2 linked regions of the Prochlorococcus marinus subsp. marinus str. CCMP1375 genome follow. The protein of the gene in region 2 interacts with the protein of the main gene of each other region in a pairwise test. Links are inferred from orthologs where the notes say so. Each region holds a gene or a part of one and is shown on either strand. Other genes may lie near its edges. The genes, in order: ruvA and ruvC.

What was found.
Region 1: the proteins of ruvC (region 2) and ruvA interact in binary tests that used the Escherichia coli proteins (3 or more experiments, as listed by UniProt). The link is inferred for Prochlorococcus marinus subsp. marinus str. CCMP1375 from one-to-one orthologs.

The regions. Positions count from the first base shown.
Region 1 is NC_005042.1:681,854-689,178, forward strand. Bases 2,268-5,150 are described here. They hold ruvA (Holliday junction branch migration protein RuvA), read right to left. Parts: upstream 4,102-5,150; coding sequence 3,433-4,101; downstream 2,268-3,432. Other genes in these bases: PRO_RS03710 (DNA polymerase III subunit alpha), read left to right, coding at 2,268-2,677; PRO_RS03715 (PAM68 family protein), read right to left, coding at 2,683-3,060; rpsO (30S ribosomal protein S15), read right to left, coding at 3,095-3,364; PRO_RS03730 (hypothetical protein), read right to left, coding at 4,127-4,516; PRO_RS03735 (DMT family transporter), read right to left, coding at 4,542-5,150. Also shown: more of PRO_RS03710, read left to right, coding at 1-2,267; more of PRO_RS03735, read right to left, coding at 5,151-5,429; dnaG (DNA primase), read left to right, coding at 5,557-7,325. UniProt on the Escherichia coli protein: The RuvA-RuvB-RuvC complex processes Holliday junction (HJ) DNA during genetic recombination and DNA repair.
Region 2 is NC_005042.1:1,073,723-1,081,142, forward strand. What follows is about bases 2,069-5,046. They hold ruvC (crossover junction endodeoxyribonuclease RuvC), read left to right. Parts: upstream 2,069-3,312; coding sequence 3,313-3,780; downstream 3,781-5,046. Other genes in these bases: PRO_RS05650 (serine hydrolase), read left to right, coding at 2,069-2,105; bchI (magnesium chelatase ATPase subunit I), read left to right, coding at 2,220-3,308; PRO_RS05665 (5-formyltetrahydrofolate cyclo-ligase), read left to right, coding at 3,819-4,385; PRO_RS05670 (SufE family protein), read left to right, coding at 4,436-4,879; PRO_RS05675 (homoserine dehydrogenase), read left to right, coding at 4,920-5,046. Also shown: PRO_RS05640 (c-type cytochrome), read left to right, coding at 1-297; PRO_RS05645 (RNA methyltransferase), read left to right, coding at 294-1,034; more of PRO_RS05650, read left to right, coding at 1,068-2,068; more of PRO_RS05675, read left to right, coding at 5,047-6,239; PRO_RS05680 (hypothetical protein), read left to right, coding at 6,384-6,560; PRO_RS05685 (ABC transporter substrate-binding protein), read left to right, coding at 6,608-7,420.

The sequences.
Region 1 (7,325 bases), 390 kb from region 2 along the record:
CAAAGTTGAAGAGTATTCTATACTTGGTAATTATAAGATGCCTAAATTTCCAGTTCCCGAAGGTAATACGCCTATTGAATACTTAGAATCAGTAAGTGTAAATGGTCTGCTGGAAAAACTAAAACTAGATTCTATTGATCTTATTGATAATGAATATTCAGAAAGATTATCTACTGAAATTAAAATAATTGAAGAAATGGGTTTCCCTACATATTTTCTTGTCGTATGGGATTATATAAAGTTCGCAAGGGAACAATCAATTCCTGTAGGTCCAGGCAGAGGATCTGCGGCAGGATCTTTAGTTGCTTATTCATTAGGAATTACAAATATTGACCCAGTAAAGAATGGACTTTTGTTTGAAAGATTTTTAAACCCCGAGAGAAAGTCTATGCCTGATATTGATACCGATTTCTGCATTGAACGCAGAAATGAAGTTATTGATTATGTTACTAGAATGTATGGAGAAGATAAAGTTGCTCAAATAATTACATTCAATAGGATGACCTCAAAGGCTGTTCTTAAAGATGTTGCAAGAGTTTTAGACATTCCATATAGGGAGGCTGATCAACTAGCAAAATTAATTCCAGTAGTCAGGGGAAAACCGGCCAAATTAGATGCAATGATTTCTAAGAACTCACCAAGTAGTGAATTTAGAGATAAATATGAGAAAGATCCTTTAGTTAAAAAATGGATAGATATGGCTATTCGTATTGAAGGAACTAATAAGACTTTTGGTGTGCATGCGGCAGGTGTCGTTATTGCATCAGACCCATTGGATGAATTAGTCCCTTTGCAGAAAAATAATGATGGCCAAGTTATTACTCAATATTTTATGGAGGATATTGAATCTTTGGGCTTATTGAAAATGGATTTCTTAGGACTTAAGAATCTTACAATGCTCGAACGTACAGTGAATCTTGTCGAGAAATCTATAGGTGAACGAGTTGATTTAGATGAATTAAGTCTTGAGGATAAGAAAACATATGAGCTTTTATCTAGAGGAGATTTAGAAGGCATTTTTCAACTGGAATCTAGTGGAATGAGACAAATAGTAAGAGATTTGCAGCCTTCATCATTAGAAGATATTTCATCAATATTAGCTTTATATAGACCGGGTCCACTTGATGCAGGGTTGATTCCAAAATTTATCAATAGGAAGCATGGTCGCGAGGCAATTGATTTCCCTCATGCTTCTTTGGCTCCAATACTTGGTGAGACATACGGGATAATGATTTATCAAGAACAAATTATGAAGATAGCTCAAGATCTTGCTGGATATTCCTTGGGACAAGCAGATTTATTAAGACGTGCAATGGGTAAAAAAAAGGTTTCTGAGATGCAAAAGCACAGAGGATTTTTTATTGATGGAGCGAAGAAGAAAGGCGTAGATTCAAAGATCGCTAGTGAACTATTTGATCAAATGGTTCTTTTTGCTGAGTATTGCTTTAACAAGAGTCATTCAACTGCTTATGGAGCTGTCACTTATCAAACTGCATATTTAAAGGCTCATTACCCTGTTGCATATATGGCGGCATTGTTAACTGTCAATTCCAGTTCAACTGACAAGATTCAACGATATATTTCTAATTGCAATTCCATGGGTATTGAAGTTATGCCTCCAGATATCAATTCCTCTGGAATTGATTTTACTCCTCTTGAAAATAGAATTCTTTTTGGATTATCAGCAGTAAGAAATCTTGGAGATGGTGTTATTAGGCAGTTAATAAAAGCTCGAGTTAATGATGGCCTCTTTTTATCTTTAGCAGATCTTTGTGACAGAATCCCTTCTAATATTTTAAATAGAAGAAGTTTAGAATCGCTAATTCATTGTGGAGCACTTGATGCTTTTCATCCAGAGTCTAATCGTGCGCAATTGGTAAAAGACCTTGATTTGATTATTGATTGGGCTGGTGCGCGTGCCAGAGATCGAGCTAGCGGTCAGGGAAACCTTTTTGACTTATCCTCTGAGAAAGAAGAAAAAAGTGATATTTCATCAGCTCCTCAAGGCCCTATTGTTAAAGATTACCATCCCACTGAAAAACTTAAACTAGAGAAAGAGTTGTTAGGATTTTATTTATCCGACCATCCTTTAAAGCAGCTTTCAGAGCCGGCAAAGCTTATTGCTCCTATAAGTTTAATAAATTTAGATGATCAAAGAGATAAATCTAAAGTGAGTGTTATCGCGATGATAAAAGAGATGCGTATTGTTAATACTCGCAAGGGAGATAAAATGTCCATTTTACAAATTGAGGATTTAACTGGTTCATGCGAGGCAGTAGTTTTCCCAAAAAGTTTTTATAGGTTGTCTGATCATTTGCTAACAGAAACACGCCTTCTTTTTTGGGCTTCTGTTGACCGTAGAGATGAGAAAGTTCAATTAATAGTAGATGATTGCCGCTCAATTGATGACATGAGATTTGTCTTGATTGATCTATTGCCAGAGCAAATTAATAAGATTGAATACCAACACCGCCTTAGAGAATGTCTCTTCAAGCATAGACCTGGTAAAGACGAACTTGGAGTCAAAGTTCCTGTTGTTGCTTCTATCAAAGGTATTAATAGTATTAGATATGTTCGCCTAGGACATCAATTTTGTGTAAAAGATGCTAATGCTTTGGTTGAATCTTTAAAGGAGATTTCGTTCAATGCAAGTTGCAGCAAAAGTTTAGTTAAGTAATTAACTTATTCTTCTTTCGAAGTTATAGGTCTGAAGGCACTGCGCATTTTTTCTATATTAGGCCTTATATTTTCCAACCCTAAAATACTGCCTGGTATGTCTTCCCAGCTTGCTGAAAGTATTCCGTAACTTAATCCTAAAAGACCAATTAAAAAACATATTGCAGAACTTAATAGGGTGATAGAAGGAGGAACATCTGTTATCCCTTTTATGATGAGTAAATAACTCACTATAAAAACACCCATTCCTGATAGCGTTGGTATACCAGTAGTAATAGCAATCCTTCTTGCCATGCGGTTTGCTACTGGTTTTGGTATAAAAGATTCTCTCTTTCTTTTATCCTTTCTATTTTTTAATTTATATTTTTTTGAGGAGTCTTTCATATGAATAAGTTTATATTTTCAAATAGTTTGATTATTAGCCTCTAATGCCAAGTTTAGTAACTAGTGAACTGTATCTACTTTCGCTTTGCTTTTTAACGTAATTAAGCAATCGCTTCCTTTGACCAATCATTTTAAGAAGACCTTGTCTGGAAGAGAAATCATGATTATTACTTTGAAGATGTTTGCTTAGTTGGTTTATCCTTTCGCTTAACATCGCTACTTGTACTTCAACCGAGCCTGTGTCGGTTCCATGTGTTTGGTGCTTGTTGATGATTTTTTGTTTTGCTTCAGTATTTAGCGTCATGTTTGTTAAGGGGAATGCCTGGGGAGAAAGCTTAGATGATTTCTTAATCTAACTTGTCGAGTTGCTTCTTAACCACTTTCTGTATTTATTCTAATGAGAGTTTCTTTGAGGAGAGTTTCAAAATCAAGACCTTTGCTAACTTCAAAACTCTCTTGAGCTTTAGATCTAATTGATTTGGAACTTGTTTCAAACTCTAGAAAAGCTTTTTCAATTTCAGAATTCTTGTAGTCAAGATTAAGTAAAGTGCTTCTCACTTCATCTGCAACGTTCGTTTCATACTCTAGTTCTAAGTGATTGTTGGTTTTTTTTAGACTTGAGCCAATTAAATCAGAAAGCTTGTTTTGGAGTTCGATTACTAATCTTTCAGCAGTCTTTTTCCCTACGCCTGGACAACTAGTTAGTTGAGCAATCTTTTTTTTAGTTATTGCAGAAATAAGTTGTTCTGCTGGATTCTTTTCAAGTAGTGAAATTGCAAGTTGAGGACCTACGCCACTAACACTTATTAATTTGCGAAATAAGTCTCGTTCTAATTTGTTCAGAAAGCCTATTAATTGAGATCCATCTTCTCTATGTACTTCGTGAACCCAAAGTATTAATTCTTTTGACGTATTTAATAGCTGAAGGCTTCTACTCAAGAGTTGTACTTCATAGCCAACACCAGAGCATGAAATTAATACTCCTTTTCGAGTTCCGTTTTCCCAGATTTCTATTTTTAGACCATTTAACCAGCTAATCATGAGGGTATTTTATGCAGAGATCTACTTAACCTCCATCGATTGAACAACCAATCATTGCTCCAGCTGCGCCACCAGCAGGCACGGCCCACCATCTGTCTTTACCCCTTGTCCCTGACATTGTTATACCAGCACCAAGCAATCCTCCAATAAGTGAACCTTCCTTGCAATCATTAGTATCTTCTTCTTTAAGGACTGATCCTGTACGCTTAGCTGAACGTTTTGTCTTACAAGGTACTTCTGTTGTTTCAGTCCAGTGATTTACATAGCCTGGAGATTCTTGTGTGCCAGGAAAGTATTCTTCTCTATATTCGGTCTTTGTGCATGTTCTAGATCTTGAGTATCCAGCTTGATAATCATCAGCATTTGCAGTTGAAGAGAAGCTTAGTGCAAAGATTAATGTGAGCAAGAATTTCATGATGACAATCTTTTTACTAATTTTATTAGAAATTTGGTAAATCGCTAAGAGAAATTAATGTCGCGAGTAAAACGCATGTTGCTCCTACAAGTATATAAAACGTTAATGGTTCAGAAAAAATCAGCCATCCCCATAAAGTTGCAAATATAACTTGGGTGTAACTTATTGAACCTGCATATCCTGCAGGCAGGAGGCTAAGACCATTAGTAATTAGCAACTGCCCTAATTGAGTGAATATACCTATTCCTATAAGCCATGCCCATTCTGTTCCTATAGGTAAAACTGATTGATGAATTAAGAATGGCAAAGTTATTGGAATGGAAACTAATGGAAAATAAAAGACAATAACTAGTTGATGTTCTTGTTTAGATAACTTGCGAACTATTACGTAAGCAAGAGCAGTGAGCATAGCTCCACTCAAAGCAACTATTACCGATGGGAACGCTAGTTGTTGATGTGAACTGTTTTCCCATAGCGTATGTACTACAGCTTGAACCCCCAGCCATCCAAGAATTATTGCTAGAAAGATTCGCTTCCGTAATTCTTCATTAAGTATTAACCAAGCTAAAAAAGCAATAAAAGTAGGATAAGTGTATTGAATTATTGTTGCGGCGCCTAAAGGTAAAGAATCAATTGCTTTGAAAACACAAAATAAAGCGCTTGTACCAATTAAGCCTCTTGCTATAAGTAATCTCTTGTTAATACCCCAAGGGTATACTCCTGCATTCCTCATCATTAACCTTGTTGTCAATAAGCTGAATACAGATCTAAAAAAAACAAGCTCTGCAACTGGTATACGTCCCCTAAGATGTTTGATACAGACCGTCATAAGACTGAAAGCCAAGGCGCTTCCAACTAATGTTATAAATCCGTGTGTGTATTTTTTCTGTTTATTCCATAGCGTCCAGTTCATAGGATGTTTATGATTTCGTTCTTAGTAAGGCAATCCTTTAGTTTCATTTGATACATGAATTTTCTTAAGAACTTAAGACTCCTAACTAGAACTATTCCAATCACTTTATGTCCTTCATAATTAAATAATGGTTAATCCTAGGCTTCATCCACGCACTTTAGATGCCGTTAAGGAAAAAGCGGACATAGTCGATGTTGTCGGAGAGCATGTTGTTTTAAAGAAAAAAGGTAAGGAATTTGTTGGAATTTGTCCTTTTCATGATGACAACAGACCTTCTATGACAGTTTCACCTGCGAAGCAATTTTATTTTTGCTTTTCATGCGGGGCTGGAGGAAATTCAATCAAGTTCCTTATGGAGCTTCAACGTCAAAGCTTTGGTGAAGTTGTACTTGAATTAGCAAGAAAGTACCAATTGCCTGTTGAGACTTTAGATGGACCTCAGCAGGAACGTTTTCGTCAAGAACTTTCTCGTAAAGATAGATTGCTTCGGGTTTTATCTCTTGCGAAAAGCTGGTTCCAAGATCAATTGAGAAGTTCTGTGGGAGTTGAGGCGTTGAATTATCTAATGAAGACTCGTCAACTCAATAAGGGGACTATTGATTCCTTTGAGCTTGGTTATGCGCCTCAGAGTTGGGATGGACTTATTACATATATGAATCATGTAGAGAGTATCTCTTCTGAGTTGTTAGTGGAAGCTGGTCTTGTTGTTCCACGTAAGAGTGAGAATGGTTTTTATGATCGATTTAGGAACCGCTTAATTGTTCCAATTAATGACCGTCAGGGCCGTGTAATAGGTTTTGGGGGACGAAGCCTTGATGGATCTGATCCAAAGTATCTAAATTCACCAGAAACCGAACTTTTTGAGAAAGGAAAACATCTTTTTGGTTTAGATAAAGCTGCTAATGCTATTCGTAAGGCGGACAAGGCTATAGTTGTTGAGGGGTATTTTGATGTAATAGCTCTTCATTCAGCTGGTATAAATAATTCTGTTGCAGCATTAGGAACTGCTCTTAGTAGTCAACAAATTAAACAGCTATGTAGATGTAGTGATAGTAAACGCATAATTCTTAATTTTGATACGGATAGTGCGGGTATTCGTGCTGCTAATAGGGCTATTGGTGAGGTAGAGCATCTAGCGATGCAGGGGCAATTGGAGCTAAGGATTTTACAACTGCCTTCCAGTAAAGATCCAGATGAATATCTTCAAGATCATTCGGATTTAGATTACAAAGTTCTTGCAGACAATTCCCCTCTTTGGCTTGACTGGCAAATTGATCAGATTTTGAAGGATAGTGATTTAAGCAAAGCTGATCATTTTCAACGTGCTGTTAGTGGCTTGGTGCAATTGCTTGGAAAGCTGCCTCAGTCGGCATTACGCTCTCATTATCTTCAAAAAGTAGCTGAGTTGCTCAGTGGAGGACAGGCTCGCTTAGCATTGCAGTTGGAAGAAGATCTTCGAAATCAGATTAAAGGACAGCGATGGCATGGACGCTCTAGTCGCTTTGCACTTCCTAGCGAGACAAGTTTAAGAGAACGACTTGAGGCTCAGATCCTTCGTCTTTACCTCCATTTTCCTAATCACCGAGCCTGTATTCGCAATGAATTGAGGCAGAGAGAGCTTGAAGATTTTGCGTTGCATCACCATCGATTGCTTTGGATTGCTATTAGTGAATTAGAAGAGAAACATATCGGCGCAACACTTTTGGAATCTATTAGCCGGGGCGAGAGTAATTCTCAGCAGTTGTCAGAAATAGAACTTTCTAAGATTCTTTTGGATAAATTGGTTGCAGACAATGATGATTCACTTAGCTCTACGCTTACGCGGCTTTTGGAACCTGATGAGTTTCAGTTGGCTTTGATTAAAGAACCTCTTCTTGAATTAAGAGGAACACTTGC
Region 2 (7,420 bases):
ATAGTGTTTTTCATTTTAAATAATAAACCTCCAGATCCTTATGTAGAAAAGAGCTTAAATCTAAATGGAGCAATAGAGGATGGTAATCAATTGTTTCGAATGAATTGTGTTGGATGTCATGGGATATCTGCTCAAGGACTTGTAGGACCAGAGCTGAACAAAGTTACTGAAGAACTAAATGACAAGCAAATAATCAATCAGGTCATTAATGGTCTTACCCCTCCTATGCCTAGTTTTGAAATGGATCCACAATCAATGGCAGATCTACTTGCTTATCTTCACTCGTTAAACAATTGACTTTTAATTTAATTACTCGGCCTCTAAAAATAATACTTGTAGAGCCCTTAGGAGAAATTAATCTTGGCAGCATAGCTAGACTTTGTGAAAACTTTGGAGTTGATGAGCTTCGATTGGTATCACCACGGTGCGATCCAATGAATATTGAGACTCAAAAGATGGCAGTTCATGGCAAAAGGTTCCTTAAAAATGCCTGCATTTATTCAAATCTCTTAGATGCAGTAAATGACTGTGTTCGTGTTGTTGCTACATGTGGTCGAATAGATCATGGGGATATTCCTCTACACACCTCTAAAAATGCATTGCAATGGCTTTTAGAAACAAATCCCAAAGATCCTATTGCAATAATTTTTGGAAGAGAAGACAGAGGCCTTAGCAATTCAGAGCTTCAAATAGCACAAAAAATAATTACTCTTAAAACTTCTGAAAAATATCCTTCATTAAATCTCTCACATGCAGTTGCAATCGTTCTACATGAATTCAAATATTATAATGAGACTAGTAATCATAAAAAGAACTTTATAACTTATAAAACTGCTTCAGCGAAAGAATTAAATGACTGTCTTGATGATGTCAAAAAACTTTTACTGGAAATAGGTTTTTTATATGATCACACTGCAAACGCAAGAATGTCTAAAATTAAAGGATTGCTTCAAAGAGCAGAAGCTCGTTCAAAAGATGTATCTTTAATAAGAGGAATACTAAGACAAATAAGATGGTTTTCAAAGAAAAAATAATCATAATCAACATAAATGAATTGAATGATTAAAATGAGAACTAATCAAAAGCACAGAAAAGTTTACCGTTCTAATGACATAATTAGACAAATAATTAATCTTGCCCTAATTGGAATAGGTTTTGGTGTATTACTAGGATCATTATTGAAAATTATACCTAATAATAAAATTTCAACCAAAACGTTTGCTAAACAAAATAACGAGAAGGAGATAACATTAGATTCAGAATTTTCCCACGAGATTCATACAAGAATAAGTACTCTTGAAAGTAAATGGAAGGAGATAGATACAAAGAATAATGCGTTAAAAGCTAGTGGATATGTTCTTTTAGAAGATGGAAGGTACGCTGAGTTGAATTCGAATCAAATCGCTCCTGCTGCAAGCACAATTAAGATTCCTATTTTACTAATTTGCCTTAAAATGGTTGGGTCTGGTGAACTTAAGTGGAATGAAAAAGTGACTTTAACAAAAGATGATGTAGCAGAGGGTTCTGGATGGATAAGATATCAGCCATTGGGGAAAGAGTTCTTTATTCACGAGATAGCAACTGAAATGATAAGAGTTAGCGATAACACAGCAACTAATCTTTTAATACGAAAGATAGGGGGTATAAACACCATTAATCAAAGATTTAATATGATTGGTTTAAAAGCAACCAAAATAAACAGCTTATTACCAGATCTGCAAGGCACTAATACTACAACAACAAAAGAACTAGTAAAGATACTTGAATTAGCTCTTAAAAAGAATTTCTTAAGTATTGAAGCCAGAGATCTTTTTAGAGATGTTTTGAGCACCTCTGTTTCAAATAAATTAATACCAGATGGGGTCCTCGAAGGACTAGGCAAAGAGAACGGCAATAGTGATTACAAGCTTCTTATTGAAGGTCTACGAGTATTTAACAAAACAGGTGATATAGGCACTGCATATGGAGATGCAGCATTAATACAAATGCCTAACAATACAAATGTTTTTGCAAGTTTCATTGTCCAAGGTCCTTTTAATGATCAACGTTCTCCGGAACTCATAAGAAAATTAACTGCATCAATGATTAGGGTAATAAAAGATTGAACAGCTTTGAAACGCCTATTTCTCAACATTGCTATATCAACCTTTTTAATAAAAAAATAAGCTCTTGGTATCCCCCTTATGAAACAATCCACATAGAAGACAAGCAATTACAAAGTGAGTTCACCTAGGAAGCGCAGAGTATTCCCCTTTGCAGCAGTAATTGGTCAATCAGAGATGAAGCTTGCTCTTCTTCTCAATGTAATTGACCCTCGCATTGGAGGAGTAATGATTATGGGAGACAGAGGTACTGGCAAATCAACAACAATTAGAGCATTAGCAGACCTTCTCCCCGCAATCAAAGTTGTCGAAGGAGATCCTTATAACAGCTCACCAGATGACCCTGACCTTCAAAGCTCAGATGTTCGTGAACAAATAGATCAAGGTACCACTCCTAGTACAGAAAACAAGCAAGTACCCATGGTGGACCTCCCATTAGGAGCAACTGAAGATCGTTTATGTGGAACAATTGATATAGAGAAAGCATTAAGTGAAGGTGTCAGAGCTTTTGAACCAGGTCTTCTAGCTAAAGCAAACCGAGGTCTTCTTTATGTAGATGAAGTAAACCTCTTAGACGATCATCTTGTTGATGTTCTTCTAGACTCGGCTGCTTCTGGTTGGAATACTGTTGAAAGAGAGGGCATTTCAATAAGACACCCTGCAAGATTTGTTCTAATAGGTTCAGGTAATCCTGAAGAGGGTGAATTAAGACCTCAACTTCTTGATCGTTTTGGAATGAGTGTTGAAGTTCGTACCGTTCGCGAGCCAGAACTAAGAGTAAAAGTAGTTGATCAAAGAACTTCCTTTGATAATGATCCTGAGAATTTCGTTTCTTCAATACAGTCATCTCAAGATGAGCTTCAAGCAAAAGTTGTGGCAGCACAAGAACTACTGCAAAGCGTCAATATTGATGATGACCTACGCCTTAAAATCTCAGCAATTTGCGGCGAGCTTGACGTTGATGGCTTGAGAGGAGATATTGTCACAAACAGGTCGGCAAGGGCTTTAGCGGCTTTCGAGGCCCGCTCAGAGGTGACTGAGGAGGATATCGCAAGAGTAATATCATGTTCTCTAAGACATAGGCTGCGAAAAGATCCATTAGAACAAATTGATTCAGGTGATCGAGTAATAAAAGCGTTTTGCAAAATATTTGAAAGAAGTGATCAAGCTAATCTTGCAGACTTTGAATTAGCAGCCATTGAGTAACAATTTGGTAATTCTTGGCATTGATCCTGGCCTAGCAAGAGTTGGGTATGGCCTGATAGAAGTAAATAATCAACGCCAAGTAAAAATGCTTGATTGTGGAATCATAAAAACAAATAAAAATCAATATGAAGGAGAAAGAATGGTTGAAATAGCAAAAGATCTCCGAGTTTTAATCCGTAAATGGAAACCAGGTCTTGCTGCTGTAGAAAAATTTTTCTTTTACAAATCAAGTACTACCATTAGTGTTGTGCAAGCTAGAGGAGTGCTAATAATGACGCTTGCTCGCTTCAAAGTACCTATTGTTGAGTTTCCACCAATGCAAATAAAGTTAGCCGTAGCAGGTTCAGGTCATGCAAAAAAAGACGAGGTACTTGAAGCTGTAATGAGAGAATTACGACTCAAAGTTCCTCCTCGTCCAGACGATGCAGCAGATGCACTGGCAATAGCACTTACAGGATTATTTCAACAATAGGATCTGATTTTCCTAAAAACATTAAAGTAATTTATTAAATGGAAAAATCTAATGACAAAAATGCATTAAGAATAAAGTTTAAAAATATAAGGAAAGCAACCATTTACAAACAGCAAAAACTGATATTTGAGCAAGCAAAGAAATTAATTAAAAGCTTTACTGAAAATCAAGTTAAAGAATCTTTAATTGGCATTTACTGGCCATTAGAAGATGAAGTTGACCTTAGATCTTTAAGAAGATTAAAAGGAATATCAATAGCTTTACCTGCATGCATGAAAAAAGGCGAGATAACTTATCACCGATGGACAGAGAATCCTTTAAGTAAAGATGAATATGGTATCCCTGCTCCATTAAGCCAACCGCCTCTAAGCCCAAGCAAACTTAAACTGTTATTGGTTCCTGCATTAGCTGTAGATAATAATGGAATACGACTAGGATATGGTGAAGGCTGTTTTGATCGTCTTAGGCTCAAAGCTATTTGGCAGAAAATACCTGCCTTCGTTGTATTACCAAAAGCTTGTATAGCCCAATCTTTGTTACCAAAGGATGAATGGGATATTCCCTTTAATGGATGGATCAATGAGAAAGAATCTTTCCATATATAAATCTAGCAAAGCTGGATATTATGTTATTAAAAAATCCAGGTCCAGACTTTATGGGTGAACAAACTAATGAGCCTCAATGTAAAGACTTCGGTAGTCATGCGCTAAACGAAATTGTTGCGAAATTAAAATCAAGTTCTGAGCCTCGTAAACGTTATGAATACTTGCTTTTCTTAGCCAAAAAGCTACCTGTCTTATCAATAAATTCCCTTAACAATTCCATGCAAGTAAAAGGTTGTATTTCAAAGGTATATGTCATTGGTGAACTTAAGGGTGGGAAATTATTCTGGCAAGGGTATTCAGATGCATTAATAACAAAAGGTATGCTCTCACTTCTAATTAAAGGCCTTAACAATTTAACGCCTAAAGAAGTTCTGAAAATAGATCCATCTTTTATAACTGAAACAGGCCTAAGTAGCAGTCTTACCCCTTCTAGGGTTAATGGGTTTATGAACATATTTCTCAAAATGAAAGCTCAAGCTGGAACATTTTTATAGATAGCTTTCATTAACAAAACAAAATACATACAATAAATTCATGAATAATAAAATTGGAATAGGCCTACTTGGTCTTGGAACAGTAGGTACAGGAGTAGCAAACATTGTTAAATCTCCAGACGGAAGGCATCCTTTAGTTTCCAAAATTGAGCTAACTCGTATAGCTGTTAGAGACATTGAAAGGTCTAGAGATATCGAATTAGATCAATCAATACTTACAGATGACCCATTCGAAGTAGTAAAAGACCCAAATGTCCAGATTGTTGTTGAAGCCATAGGCGGTATTGAACCCGCTAAAAGTCTTATTCTTCTTGCTATATCATTAGGGAAATCAGTTGTTACAGCAAACAAAGCTGTTATTGCTAGACACGGAAAGGAAATTTCAGAGGCAGCAAATAATGCTGGTGTTTATGTACTTATAGAAGCAGCTGTAGGTGGAGGCATTCCCATAATTGAACCTTTAAAGCAATCTCTTGGAGGAAATCGCATTAGAAAAATAACTGGAATTATTAATGGAACAACTAACTATATTCTTAGTCAAATGGCTAAAGAAGATGCCAACTATCAAGATGTTTTAAAAGAAGCTCAAAATCTTGGATATGCTGAGGCCAACCCAACTGCCGATGTTGATGGTCATGATGCTGCAGATAAAATCTCAATCCTCAGTGGTCTTGCCTTTGGTGGATCTATCGATAGAGAAGGAATATCTACCAAAGGAATAAGCACTCTTGAAAGCATTGAAATAAACTATGCACGTCAACTTGGTTATGAAATTAAACTACTTGCAATAGCAGAAAATCTATCTATCAATGCTACTACAGCAATTAAATCTATCCCTTTAGGTCTGCGTGTTGAGCCTACTTTTGTTCCTAAAGAACATCCTCTATCGGTTGTAAATGGTGTAAACAATGCCATTCTCATAGAAGGAGATCCAATAGGAGAAGTAATGTTTTATGGGCCAGGAGCTGGGGCCGGAGCGACTGCATCAGCAGTAGTAGCTGACATACTGAACATAGGAGGAATAATGTTAATGCAAAAAGAAGATAAGACACTCGATCCTCTTTTATCTTCTAATAGCTGGCGAGATTGCTTTCTAGCTAATGCTCGCGAAATTGAACACAAAAATTATGTCCGATTAATTACAGTTGATACTCCAGGAGTTATAGGCAAAATTGGAAATGTTTTTGGAAAGAATAATGTTTCGATTCAATCAATAGTTCAATTTGATTCAAGCCATGCAGGAGCAGAAATTATTGTAATCACTCATAAAGTCAGTAAAGGACAAATAGAAGACTCCTTGTCCGAGATAGAACACTTAGAGGAGGTCATTCAAATAGCTGCTCATTTGAGTTGTCTTTGAACAAAGTTAAACATGGCAAAAAATCGAAAAAATTGTTAACTATATAAAAGTTGAGATTTTCTCAACCAATCACTCACTGGTCCACATTTGTTCGGACAAAATTAATCAAAGAACATAAGGATGCAGTCTTACAAAGCTGATTCAATGCCCACAGAAAACCTTAATCAAGGTGACTGCGTTCAGCTGTTAGACGAAGAAAACCTTTTTCAAATAATAGGTATTGATACTGAGCATGAGAAATGTTGGGTAAGACAGTGGCCATTATTACCTAAAGGTTCTCCTGTATTCGAAATATCAATCCAACAAATTGCATCCCCATGAAAGAAATTTAAGAATATTGTTAGTTAAAAGTGAAAGAGAATGATTTCATGAAATTTCTAAGCAAACCCAAATTTAAAAAAAATTTAACTCTAACAATTAATTTCGTAGCTATTTTATTAGTTGTCAGCCAAGTATCATGCAAATCGGATAGGAATTCTAAAAATATAGTTCTTGCTAGTAATGGGAAGATAGAGTCTCTAGATCCAGCACAGGCAAACAAACTAATTGCCATTCAATTAATAAGTAACTTAGGTGATACCCTCTACAGAATTAATTCTAAAGGGTCTCTAATACCTAGGCTGGCAATGGATATGCCTAGAGTTAGTAATGATGGGTTAACTATTTCTATACCTCTTAGAGAAGATGTTCTTTTTCATGATGGAACGATTTTTGATGCAAAGGCAATGGCTTTTAGTATTAGGCGTTTTATAAAAATAGGAACCCTTAATTATATAATAGATAATCGGATTAAGTCTATAGAGACACCTGAGAAATTTCTTCTTAAAATTAACCTTTCAAGACCTTCAAGTTCAATTAAAGGATTACTCACATCTATCAATCTTACACCAATATCTCCAAGCTCATACTCTCAACATCAGAACAAGTTTTTAAACAATAATTTCATAGGAACTGGTCCATACAAATTAAATAGCTATTCTCCCGAAAGGCTAAGTCTTGTTCCTTTTGAAGACTATTGGGGGGAACCCCCTAGTAATTCGGGCATAAGTTATATAAATTTCAATACCTCAACAGCTCTTTTTAGTTCCATAAAAACAGGTCAAGTCGATATACTTTTATCGCATTCATTAGAAGATGGTCATAGACTCGCACTACATAAATTATCCAAGAAAGGTTTGCTT